Regions from separate parts of the Streptomyces sp. NPDC046197 genome, predicted to be linked through region 2. Evidence: riboswitches for the same ligand, from Rfam matches in the RefSeq annotation. Region 2 holds a riboswitch; the other holds the start of a gene.
The links. A riboswitch is a leader RNA that binds a small molecule or an ion and turns the genes downstream of it on or off. The one in region 2 is predicted to bind S-adenosylmethionine.

Region 1 (5,660 bases), on a different contig from region 2:
GCTGCGGCTATCTCGCCCTGCTGGGCTACGCGGCCGCCAACGCCGCGTCCGGGCAGACCCTGGTGGGGGCCTCCGGGGCGATCTCGGCGGTCCTCGGCGCGTTTCTGTACCTGTTCCCCAGGGCCCGGGTGACCAGTCTCTTCCCGTTCCTGTTCTTTCTGCCGCTGCGCCTTCCCGCGTGGGTCGTCCTGCCGTTCTGGGCCGCGCTGCAGTGGGTGGCGGCGGGACGGGCCGCCCAGGGCCCCGGGGTGGCCTACCTCGCGCACGTGGTGGGCTTCGGGCTGGGCTTTCTCTACGCGTGGCTGCGATGCCGTACGACTAGAGTGAAGGCCGCCCCTGCTCCGGCTCCCGAGGGAGAGACACAGCCGTGATCACCGCGATCGTCCTCATCAAGACCAGCGTGGACCGGATCCCCGAGATCGCCGAGCAGATCGCCGCGCTGGATTCCGTCAGCGAGGTGTTCTCCGTGACCGGGACGTACGACCTGATCGCCATGGTGCGGGTGAAGGAGCACGAGGATCTGGCGGAGGTCATCCCGGGGCGGATCAGCAAGATCCCCGGGGTGGAGGCGACGGACACGCACGTCGCGTTCCGCACGTACTCGCAGCACGACCTGGAGGCGGCGTTCGCGATCGGCCTCGACACGTGAACACCGCCTCCCAAGAGGTCCCTCAGGTCACACGGCCGGTACGCAGCGGCCGTCCTCCGTCCGGTACGTCCACTTCGCGCCCTCCTCGACCAGTTCCTTCACCGCGCGCACGAAGCGCTCCACGTGTTCGTCCGGGGTGCCCGCGCCGAAGCTGACCCGGATGGCGTTGAGGGACTTCTCGCCGGGGGCGGCCTCGGGGGCGCCGCACTCGCCCTGGGCCTGCGGGTCACTGCCGAGCAGAGTGCGGACCAGCGGGTGGGCGCAGAACAGGCCGTCGCGGACGCCGATGCCGTACTCGGCGGAGAGCGCGGCGGCGAAGTGGGAGCTGTTCCAGCCCGCCACCACGAAGGAGATCACGCCGACCCTCGGGGCGTCGTCGCCGAACAGGGAGAGGACCCGGACCTCGGGAACCCCGGCGAGGCCCGCCCGCACCTTGTCGATCAGGTACCGCTCGCGGGCGACGAGGGTGTCGAAGCCGGCCTCGGTGAGGGCCCTGCAGGCGGAGGCGACGGCGTAGGCGCCGATGACGTTCGGTGAGCCGGCCTCGTGGCGGGCGGCGCTCTCGTGCCACTCCACGTCCACTCCCCCGTCGGTGCGGCGCGTGACCCTGCGGCTGGCGCCGCCGCCCGCGAGGTACGGCTCGGCCGCGCGCAGCCAGTCGGCACGGCCGGCCAGGACGCCGGAGCCGAAGGGGGCGTACAGCTTGTGACCGGAGAAGGCGACCCAGTCCACGTCGAGGTCCCGCACCGACACCGGGTGGTGCGGGGCGAGCTGGGCGGCGTCCAGGACGACGCGGGCGCCGTGCGCGTGCGCGGCGGCGGCCAGCTCCCGTACCGGCCACAGCTCGCCGGTGACGTTGGAGGCGCCGGTGACGCAGACGAGGGCGGGGCCGTGCGGGTCGCGGTCGGCCAGCGCCCGCTCCAGGGTCTGGACCGCCTGCCGCGGGGTGCGGGGGGCGTTGAGGTAGGTGACCCGCGCGTCCTTCCAGGGCAGCAGCGAGGCGTGGTGCTCGGTCTCGAAGACGAAGACCTGGCAGTCGGCCGGGAGCGCGCGGGCGAGGAGGTTGAGGGAGTCGGTGGTGGACCGGGTGAAGACCACCTGGTCGGTCCCGCGGCAGTCGAGGAACTCGGCGACCGCCCTGCGGGCGTTCTCGAACAGGTCGGTGGACAGCTGGGAGAGATAGCCGGCGCCGCGGTGGACGCTGCCGTAGTACGGCGCGTACGCGGCCACGTCGTCCCACACGCGCTGGAGGGCCGGCGCGCTGGCGGCGTAGTCGAGGGCGGCGTAGGTGACCTCACCGCCGGTGACGAGCGGGACGGTGACATCCCGTCCCAGAACGGGCAGCGGGGCACAAACGGACTGGTCGGCGGCAAGGGTGGAGACAGACATGGCGAACTCCGGTGAGAGGCAAGCGGAACCACCGTGCGAGCGGATGCGGCTCGAGCACGGAGGAGGGGGAAGGGGGATGCGGAGGCGGGGCTCTACGCCCTATCGCATTCGCTTGCTCACGGAAGGCTCCCTCGAACGACCAGGACCCCTGGCCCCACGCTCAGTCAGGAGCGTGCGAGGGGTCCGCGCTTGCCGCAGACCTCGCTGCCTGCGGCCCGGTCTTCACCCGGGGCACCCCGCCACGGACGGAGGGTTGCCGGACAGTCGGCCGGGGCCTCATGACTGTCACTCATGACCTGATACTGGAACGTACGCGAAGTGATCGCGGTCCCGCAACCCGTGTCCGGATCGCGGGACACCCGTCGGCGAGGGGCCAGGGGGTGTCAGACACCCCCCAGGCGACCCCTAGGCGTTGCTCGCGGCCACCCAGCGCTCCAGCGTCCGCTTCGCCGCCCCGGAGTCGATCGACTCGGCCGCCTGCTGCATCCCGGCGCGGAGCTGCTCCGCCAGGGTCCCGGAACCCGGTTCCAGGGCCACCAGGGCCGCCGCCGAGTTGAGCAGCACGGCGTCCCGTACCGGGCCGGTCTCGCCGTCCAGCAGGCGCCGGGCGACCTCGGCGTTGTAGGAGGCGTCCGCGCCCCGCAGCGCCTCCACCGGCACCAGCTCGATGCCGACGTCCCGCGGGTCGAAGCGCTCCTCGGTGACCTTGCCGTCCCGGACGATCCACACCCGGGAGGTGGAGGTCGTGGTCAGCTCGTCGAGACCGTCGTCGCCGCGGAAGACCAGGGAGGAGTTGCCGCGCTCGGCGAAGACGCCCGCGACGACCGGCGCCATGCGCGGATCCGCGACGCCCACCGCCTGGGCCTTCACCTTCGCCGGGTTGGTGAGCGGACCGATGACGTTGAAGGTGGTGCGGATGCCCAACTGGCCCCGGGCGGCGGCCACATGACGCAGTGCCGGGTGGAACTTCACCGCGAAGCAGATGGTGATGCCCGCTTCCTCGGCGACCTCCGCCACCCGCTTCGGGGTCAGCTGCAGATTGATGCCGAGCTTCTCCAGGACGTCCGACGAGCCCGACGCGGACGAGGCGGCCCGGTTGCCGTGCTTGACGACCTTCGCGCCGGTACCGGCGACGACGATCGAGGACATCGTGGAGATGTTCACCGTCCGCGCGCCGTCGCCGCCGGTGCCCACGATGTCGACGGTCGGACCGGCTACCTCGATCACGTTCGCGTGCTCGTACATGGCCCGGACCAGCCCGGTGATCTCCTCGACCGTCTCGCCCTTGGCCCGCAGGGCCACCAGGAACCCGGCGATCTGGGCGTCGGTCGCCTCGCCGCGCATGATCCGGTCCATCGCCCAGGCCGTGTCGTCCGCGCTCTGGTCGCGGCCGTCGAGCAGGGCGTTCAGTACCGCGGGCCAGGAACGGCCCGCCGCGATGTCGCCTCCAGCGGGGGTCACAGCGCTCATAAGCCGCTCCTGGGTCGGTGTCCCGGACTACGGGACGCAGGTCTCGAACAGGTCCACCCTATCCAGCCCCGGGCACGGCGAAGGGCCCCGTCCGTACACCGGACGGGGCCCTTCGCGTGGCGTGGCGACGCTGGGAGGTCAGTGGTGGCCGTGGCCGCTCGTGATCTCCCGGTACTCCTCGACAGTCGGCTTCGGGATCTGGTTCTCCTCGCCGTAGTACGCGTTGCTCAGCTTGGCGCGCAGCTTCTCGGAGCCCTTCACCTTGCGCTCGACGCCGTTCTCGTCGACCGCCGGGCCGATCTCGGCCGGAGCGTACTGCTCGTGCGCGGTGAGCGTGTGCAGCTGCTCCTGGCTGAGCGGCTCGTGGATCTCGATGAACTCACCGTGCGGCAGGCGCTTGATGATGCCGGTCTCGCGGCCGTGCAGCACCTTGTCGCGGTCCCGACGCTGCAGGCCGAGGCAGATCCGCTTGGTGATGATGAACGCGAGGATCGGTCCGACGAAGAAGCCGATCCGGACGAACCAGGTGACCGCGTTGATCGACAGGTGGAAGTGGGTGGCCCACAGGTCGTTGCCACCGCCGACCAGGGTGATCATGTAGATCGTCACCCAGGCGACACCGAAGGCGGTACGCGTCGGGGCGTTGCGCGGGCGGTCCAGGATGTGGTGCTCGCGCTTGTCGCCGGTGACCCAGGACTCGATGAACGGGTAGACCGCGATCGCCGCCAGGACCAGCGGGAAGAGCACCAGCGGGATGAACACGCCCAGGACGAGCGTGTGACCCCAGAAGTTGACCTCCCAGCCCGGCATGAAGCGGATGAGACCCTCGGCGAAGCCCATGTACCAGTCGGGCTGGGCGCCGGTGGACACCTGGTCCGGACGGTAGGGGCCCATGGCCCAGATCGGGTTGATCTGGGTGACCGCCGCGATGGCCGCGATGACACCGAAGACCAGGAAGAAGAAGCCTCCGGCCTTGGCCATGTAGACCGGCAGCAGCGGCATGCCGACGACGTTCTTCTCGGTCTTTCCGGGACCCGCGAACTGCGTGTGCTTGTGGTAGAAGACCAGGATCAGGTGGCCGACGACCAGGCCGAGCATGATGCCCGGCAGCAGCAGGATGTGGATCGAGTAGAACCGCGCCACGAAGTCGTGGCCGGGGAACTGACCGCCGAAGAGGAAGAACGACAGGTACGTGCCGACGATCGGCACGGACAGGATCGCGCCCTCCATGAAGCGGACACCGGTGCCGGAGAGCAGGTCGTCCGGGAGCGAGTAGCCGGTGAAGCCGGTGAACATGCCCAGGACGAACAGCAGGAAGCCGAACAGCCAGTTGATCTCACGCGGCTTGCGGAACGCGCCGGTGAAGAACACGCGCATCATGTGCACGAACATGCCGGCGAGGAAGATCAGCGCGGCCCAGTGGTGGATCTGCCGGATGAGCAGACCACCGCGCACGTCGAAGGAGATGTGCAGGGTCGAGCTGAACGCCTCGGACATCAGCTGTCCCTGCAGCGGGACGTACGAGCCGTGGTACTCCACCTCGTTCATCGACGGGTGGAAGAACAGCGTCAGGTACACACCCGTGAGGATGATGATGATGAAGCTGTAGAGGCAGACCTCACCCAACATGAACGACCAGTGGTCGGGGAAGATCTTGCGCATGTTGGACTTGGCCAGGGAGTAGATCCCGAGCCGGCCGTCCGCCCAGTCGGCGACGCGCTCACCCGCCGGGGCGTTACTGCGGGAGCGGCCCCCCGCGTCGGACGTATTCGTGTTGCTGGCTGAAGTGCTCATCCGCGCTCCCAGAATGCAGGACCGACGGGCTCCTCGAAGTCGCCGAGCGCCTGGAGGTAACCCTCGCTGTCCACACCGATGCGCAGCTGCGGCAGGGCGTGGCCGGCGGGGCCGAAGATCACTCGGGCACCGTCGGAGAGGTCGAAGGTGGACTGGTGGCACGGGCACAGCACGTGGTGCGTCTGCTGCTCGTACAGGGAGATCGGGCAGCCCACGTGGGTGCAGATCTTCGAGAAGGCGACGATGCCCTCGTGGCCCCAGTCGAGTTCGCGCTTGTCCTTGATGTTCTCCGGCTGGAGCCGGACGATCATCAGGGCCGCCTTGGCGATCTCGTTCTGGAAGTCCTCTTGCGTCTCGT
Region 2 (5,660 bases):
CCAGCTTCACGGCGTTGGCGCCGGTCGCCTCGTCGCCCTCGAGCTCCAGCTTCTCGAAGACCTGGGAGGCCTGCAGCAGGGCCACGCCACCACCGGCGACGATGCCCTCCTCGACGGCCGCCTTGGCGTTGCGGACGGCGTCCTCGATGCGGTGCTTGCGCTCCTTGAGCTCGACCTCGGTGGCGGCACCGGCCTTGATGACCGCGACACCGCCGGCCAGCTTGGCCAGGCGCTCCTGGAGCTTCTCGCGGTCGTAGTCGGAGTCGCTGTTCTCGATCTCGGCGCGGATCTGGTTCACGCGGCCCTGCACCTGCTCCGGGGAGCCGGCGCCGTCGACGATGGTGGTCTCGTCCTTGGTGATGACGACCTTGCGGGCGCGGCCCAGGAGGTCCAGGGACGCGTTCTCCAGCTTGAGGCCGACCTCCTCGGAGATGACCTCGCCGCCCGTGAGGATGGCGATGTCGCCGAGCATGGCCTTGCGGCGGTCACCGAAGCCCGGGGCCTTCACGGCAACCGACTTGAAGGTGCCGCGGATCTTGTTGACGACCAGGGTCGACAGGGCCTCGCCCTCGACGTCCTCGGCGATGATCAGCAGCGGCTTGCCCGACTGCATGACCTTCTCCAGGAGCGGGAGCAGGTCCTTGACCGAGGAGATCTTGGAGTTGGCGATGAGGATGTACGGGTCCTCGAGCACCGCCTCCATGCGCTCCATGTCGGTCGCGAAGTAGGCGGAGATGTAGCCCTTGTCGAAGCGCATGCCCTCGGTGAGCTCGAGCTCCAGACCGAAGGTCTGCGACTCCTCGACGGTGATGACGCCTTCCTTGCCGACCTTGTCCATGGCCTCGGCGATGAGCTCACCGATCTGGGTGTCGGCGGCGGAGATGGAGGCCGTGGAGGCGATCTGCTCCTTGGTCTCGACCTCCTTCGCCTGGTCGAGCAGGGCGGCGGAGACGGCCTCGACGGCCTTCTCGATACCGCGCTTGAGGGCCATCGGGTTGGCGCCGGCGGCGACGTTGCGCAGGCCTTCCTTGACCAGGGCCTGGGCGAGAACGGTCGCGGTGGTCGTACCGTCACCGGCGACGTCGTCCGTCTTCTTGGCGACTTCCTTGACCAGCTCGGCGCCGATCTTCTCGTACGGGTCCTCGAGCTCGATCTCCTTGGCGATGGAGACACCGTCGTTGGTGATCGTGGGGGCGCCCCACTTCTTCTCAAGGACGACGTTGCGGCCCTTGGGGCCGAGGGTCACCTTGACGGCGTCCGCGAGCTGGTTCATGCCGCGCTCGAGGCCGCGCCGCGCCTCCTCGTCGAACGCGATGATCTTGGCCATGTGAAGTGGTCCCTCCAGGACTGGGGGTGATTACTTCGGACCGCGCCCGCGCCCGCGACGGACGGCCCCGGCCGGTGGTTCCCTGCCCCACCCGGTCCGTGGCCTCACCGACCCGGTCCTTCATTGTCACTCTCACCTTCAGAGTGCTAACGCCAATGATTAGCACTCGACCCTCCCGAGTGCAAGCGACCAGGGGGGAGCGGCGGCCGCGGTCAGCCCCGCGCGAACAGGCGTGTCGCAGGGCGGCGCGCCCGGACCCGGACACGCCGAAGGGCCCGCACCACGGTGAGGTGCGGGCCCTTCGACAGAAGACGTTTCTTGCGGTGGTCGCGCGATTCAGGCCGTGACGCGGACCATGTCGGCCTGCGGGCCCTTCTGGCCCTGCGAGATCTCGAACTCGACCCGCTGGCCCTCTTCCAGCGTGCGGTAGCCGTCCATCTGGATCGCGCTGTAGTGGACGAAAACGTCCGCACCACCGTCGACCGCGATGAAGCCGTACCCCTTCTCCGCGTTGAACCACTTGACGGTGCCCTGAGCCATGCCTAACTCCCCTATTACTGGCCCTTGCACAGATCCACACCTCGCGGACCCGGGTCAGACCTCACCCCCCATGGATTGGGGGCGTGCGCCGGAACGCGTCGACCGCGGCTGAATGTATCTGTCCAACTGCCGTCTGCAACAGGTCAATCGGACGAGAATTCCAGACGCGCATGGTCCGGAATTTGGCGAAAAATCACCTGAATTCAGGGCAAGTCAGACCCCGCAAACGGCGCAAAAGCCGCAAATCGCCCTCGCACTTTGGCTACTTCTTGTCGGGCATGCGGCAGGAATCCATGGCTTGCGCCCCTGAGATCAGGAGCGCGTTCCCCAACTGTACCGCGCTCAATCACACTGAATTGCCCCCTCCGCTTCTCTCACGGAGGAGGCAATTCGATGAACTCTCAGTGACGGGCATTACCGAAGGTAATGACGAGGCCGTCCGGGGCCGCCGCGCGGCACGCCGACGCGCCGTCAGCCGCCGGCCACCGCCGGAATGATCGAGACGCCGGCGCCGTCCGGGGTGGCGGTCTCCAGGCCCTGCTCGAAGCGGACGTCGTCGTCGTTGACGTACACGTTGACGAAACGGCGCAGCCTGCCCTGGTCGTCCAGGACCCGGGCGGCGATGCCGTTGTGGTTCTTCTCCAGGTCGGCGATGACCTCGGCCAGGGTCGCGCCCTGGGCCTTCACCTCGGCCTGGCCGCCGGTGTAGGTGCGCAGGATGGTCGGGATGCGAACGGTCACGCTCATGCGAGGCCAGCCTCTCGGAAGGAGTCCAGGTTCGGACGGATCGTCGCGGTGAGCCCGGTACCCGCCACCGCGTCCAGGGTCTTGAGACCGTCGCCCGTGTTGAGGACGACGGTGGTCTTGGCCGGGTCGAGCACGCCGTTGTCGATCAGCTTCTTCGTCACCCCGACCGTCACACCGCCCGCCGTCTCGGCGAAGACGCCCTCGGTCCGGGCGAGCAGCCTGATGGCGTCGACGACCTGCTCGTCCGTCACGTCCTCCACCGCACCGCCCGTGCGGCGCGCGATGTCGAGGACGTACGGGCCGTCGGCCGGGTTGCCGATGGCGAGGGACTTGGCGATGGTGTTCGGCTTCTGGGGACGCACGACGTCGTGGCCGGCCTTGAAGGCGGTCGACACCGGCGAGCAGCCCTCGGCCTGGGCGCCGAAGATCTTGTACGGCCGGTCCTCCACCAGCCCGAGCCCGATCAGCTCCTGCAGACCCTTGTCGATCTTGGTGAGCTGTGAGCCGGAGGCGATCGGGACCACGATCTGGTCGGGCAGCCGCCAGCCGAGCTGCTCGCAGATCTCGTACGCCAGGGTCTTGGACCCTTCCGCGTAGTACGGGCGCAGGTTGACGTTGACGAAGCCCCAGCCCTCGCCGGCCGGGTCACCGATCAGCTCGGAGCAGAAGCGGTTCACGTCGTCGTAGTTGCCCTCGATGCCGACGAGCTCACCGCCGTAGATCGCGGCCATGACGACCTTGCCCTGCTCCAGGTCGTGCGGGATGAACACGCACGAGCGGAAGCCGGCCCGCGCGGCGGCGGCACCGACGGCACCGGCCAGGTTGCCGGTGGAGGAGCAGGACAGGGTGGTGAAGCCGAAGGCGCGGGCGGCCTCCAGTGCCTGGGCGACGACACGGTCCTTGAAGGAGTGGGTCGGGTTGCCGGAGTCGTCCTTCACGTACAGCCCGCCGGTGACGCCGAGTTCGCGGGCGAGGTTGTCGGCCTGGACGAGCTTGGTCCAGCCCGGGTTCAGGTTCGGCCTGGTCGCCACGTCCGCCGGGACGGGCAGCAGCGGCGCGTAGCGCCAGATGTTCGCGGGGCCCGCTTCGATCCGCTTGCGCAGTTCCTCGGTGTCGTAGGCCGAGAAGTCGTAGGCGATCTCCAGCGGGCCGAAACACTCCTCGCAGGCGAACACAGGACCCAGAGGTACACGGTGGCCGCATTCGCGACAGGACAGCGCGGCGGCGGGGCCGAGGTCGACGGTGGGGTCGGTGCTGCTTGCAACAGTCTGCACAGCCATGTGAGGCGAGGCCCTTTCTCCTCATCTTCCTCACGACGCATCTCGCCGTGAGACGGATTTGGCACCTTCCCTAGCCGGGAGCCTCGCGAAGACGATCTGCTGTGCTCGCAAGCAGTCGATACGAGAACCGGCTGGAGGGTTGCCGGGGCTTCATCGGGCCGTGTCCCTCTGCCCCTCTGGATGAGCGGTATGTGGTTGTGAAGCCGCGGCGACCCCCGACACGTGATGGTCATCCGCGTTGTTCAAGACTGTAACCGACGGCCACGACAGTTGAGATAGTCGTCCGAACCGCGAGACGGATCACCGGACCGTGTGATCCGTGCCGTGATCCGAACACCAGTGAGGAGCCGCCGACCGTGCTGGAAGAAGTCGAGCGCTGGCTGAGGACACGCTCCTGGTCCGTGACCGATCGCCCGCTCCACACGATCCTGGCCGCCAAACGCGCGAGCGGCTCGTCGGTCAGCGTCGTGCTGCCCGCGCTCAACGAGGAGGAGACGGTCGGCGACATCGTCGCCGTCATCCGCCACGACCTCATGGAGCAGGTGCCACTCGTCGACGAGCTCCTCGTCGTCGACTCGGGCTCCACCGACCGCACCTCCGAGGTGGCCGCCGCGGCCGGCGCCCGGGTCGTCCACCGCGACGACATCCTGCCGCGCATCCCGGCCGTGCCCGGCAAGGGCGAGGTGCTGTGGCGCTCGCTGCTCGTCACCCGCGGGGACGTCGTCTGCTTCGTGGACGCCGACCTGAGGGAGTTCTCCTCCGACTTCGTCACCGGGATCGTGGGCCCGCTGCTCACCGACCCCGGTGTGGACCTGGTGAAGGCCATGTACGACCGCCCGCTGACGCTCGCCGGCGAGTCCGCGTCCGGCGCGGCGGCAGGTCAGGGCGGACGCGTCACCGAGCTGATGGCGCGTCCACTGCTGAACATGCACTGGCCCCAGCTGGCCGGCTTCGTGCAGCCGCTCGGCGGCGAGTACGCGGCCCGCCGCTCGCTGCTGGAACAGCTTCCCTTCCCGGTCGGCTACGGCGTCGAGCTCGGCATGCTGGTCGACGCGCTGCACCTGGTGGGTCTGGACGCGCTCGCGCAGGTCGACGTCGGTGTGCGCAAACACCGGCATCAGGACGGGCAGGCGCTGGGCCGCATGGCCGCCGCGATCTACCGCACCGCCCAGCTCCGTCTGGCCCGCGGCCATCTGATCCGCCCCTCCCTCACCCAGTTCGAACGGGGTGAGGACGGCTTCGAGCCGCGCACCTACTCGGTGGACACCGAGGAGCGGCCGCCCATGGTGGAGATCGCGGAGTACGCGGCCCGGAAGGTGGCGTAAAACGCCGGCCCGGCCGTATACGGCCACCCACGAAGCGGAACCGTACGTTTGAGCGTTTCCGGGCCGGGCTAGGTTGAGGACCATGGTTTCAACGCACGGTGCCGAGGTGCTGGTCGCGTCCAACCGCGGCCCGGTTTCGTACGAAGTGCGCCCCGACGGTGGGGCCGGCTCGCTGCACGCCAGACGCGGCGGCGGCGGGCTGGTGTCCGGGCTGTCGGCGATCGGCCCGGACGCGGGCGCGGTGTGGGTGTGCGCCGCGCTGAGCGACGCCGACCGCGAGGCGGTGCGCCGCTTCGAGGGCGGCCGCCGGCTGCCCGCCGACGCGACCGGCGGTCAGCAGGTACGGATGCTCGACATCGACGCGGACGTCTTCGCCGACGCCTACAACGGCATCGCCAACTCCGTGCTGTGGTTCGTCCACCACATGCTCTACCAGACCCC

Region 1: it holds a riboswitch for S-adenosylmethionine, as region 2 does, so the genes downstream of both, AB0A61_RS32210 (aminotransferase class V-fold PLP-dependent enzyme) here and thrC (threonine synthase) in region 2, are expected to answer to the same signal.

The regions. Positions count from the first base shown of each region.
Region 1 is NZ_JBEYZY010000032.1:14,547-20,206, forward strand. Features, by position in the region: gene AB0A61_RS32200 (rhomboid family intramembrane serine protease) at 1-371, shown strand, start outside; gene AB0A61_RS32205 (Lrp/AsnC ligand binding domain-containing protein) at 368-649, shown strand; gene AB0A61_RS32210 (aminotransferase class V-fold PLP-dependent enzyme) at 677-2,038, opposite strand; SAM riboswitch class IV at 2,219-2,335, opposite strand; gene trpD (anthranilate phosphoribosyltransferase) at 2,444-3,508, opposite strand; gene AB0A61_RS32220 (cytochrome bc complex cytochrome b subunit) at 3,647-5,302, opposite strand; gene AB0A61_RS32225 (Rieske 2Fe-2S domain-containing protein) at 5,299-5,660, opposite strand, start outside.
Region 2 is NZ_JBEYZY010000017.1:116,833-122,492, forward strand. Features, by position in the region: gene groL (chaperonin GroEL) at 1-1,327, opposite strand, end outside; gene AB0A61_RS23930 (cold-shock protein) at 1,664-1,867, opposite strand; gene AB0A61_RS23935 (MoaD/ThiS family protein) at 2,339-2,614, opposite strand; gene thrC (threonine synthase) at 2,611-3,894, opposite strand; SAM riboswitch class I at 3,913-4,081, opposite strand; gene AB0A61_RS23945 (glucosyl-3-phosphoglycerate synthase) at 4,251-5,219, shown strand; gene AB0A61_RS23950 (trehalose-6-phosphate synthase) at 5,302-5,660, shown strand, end outside.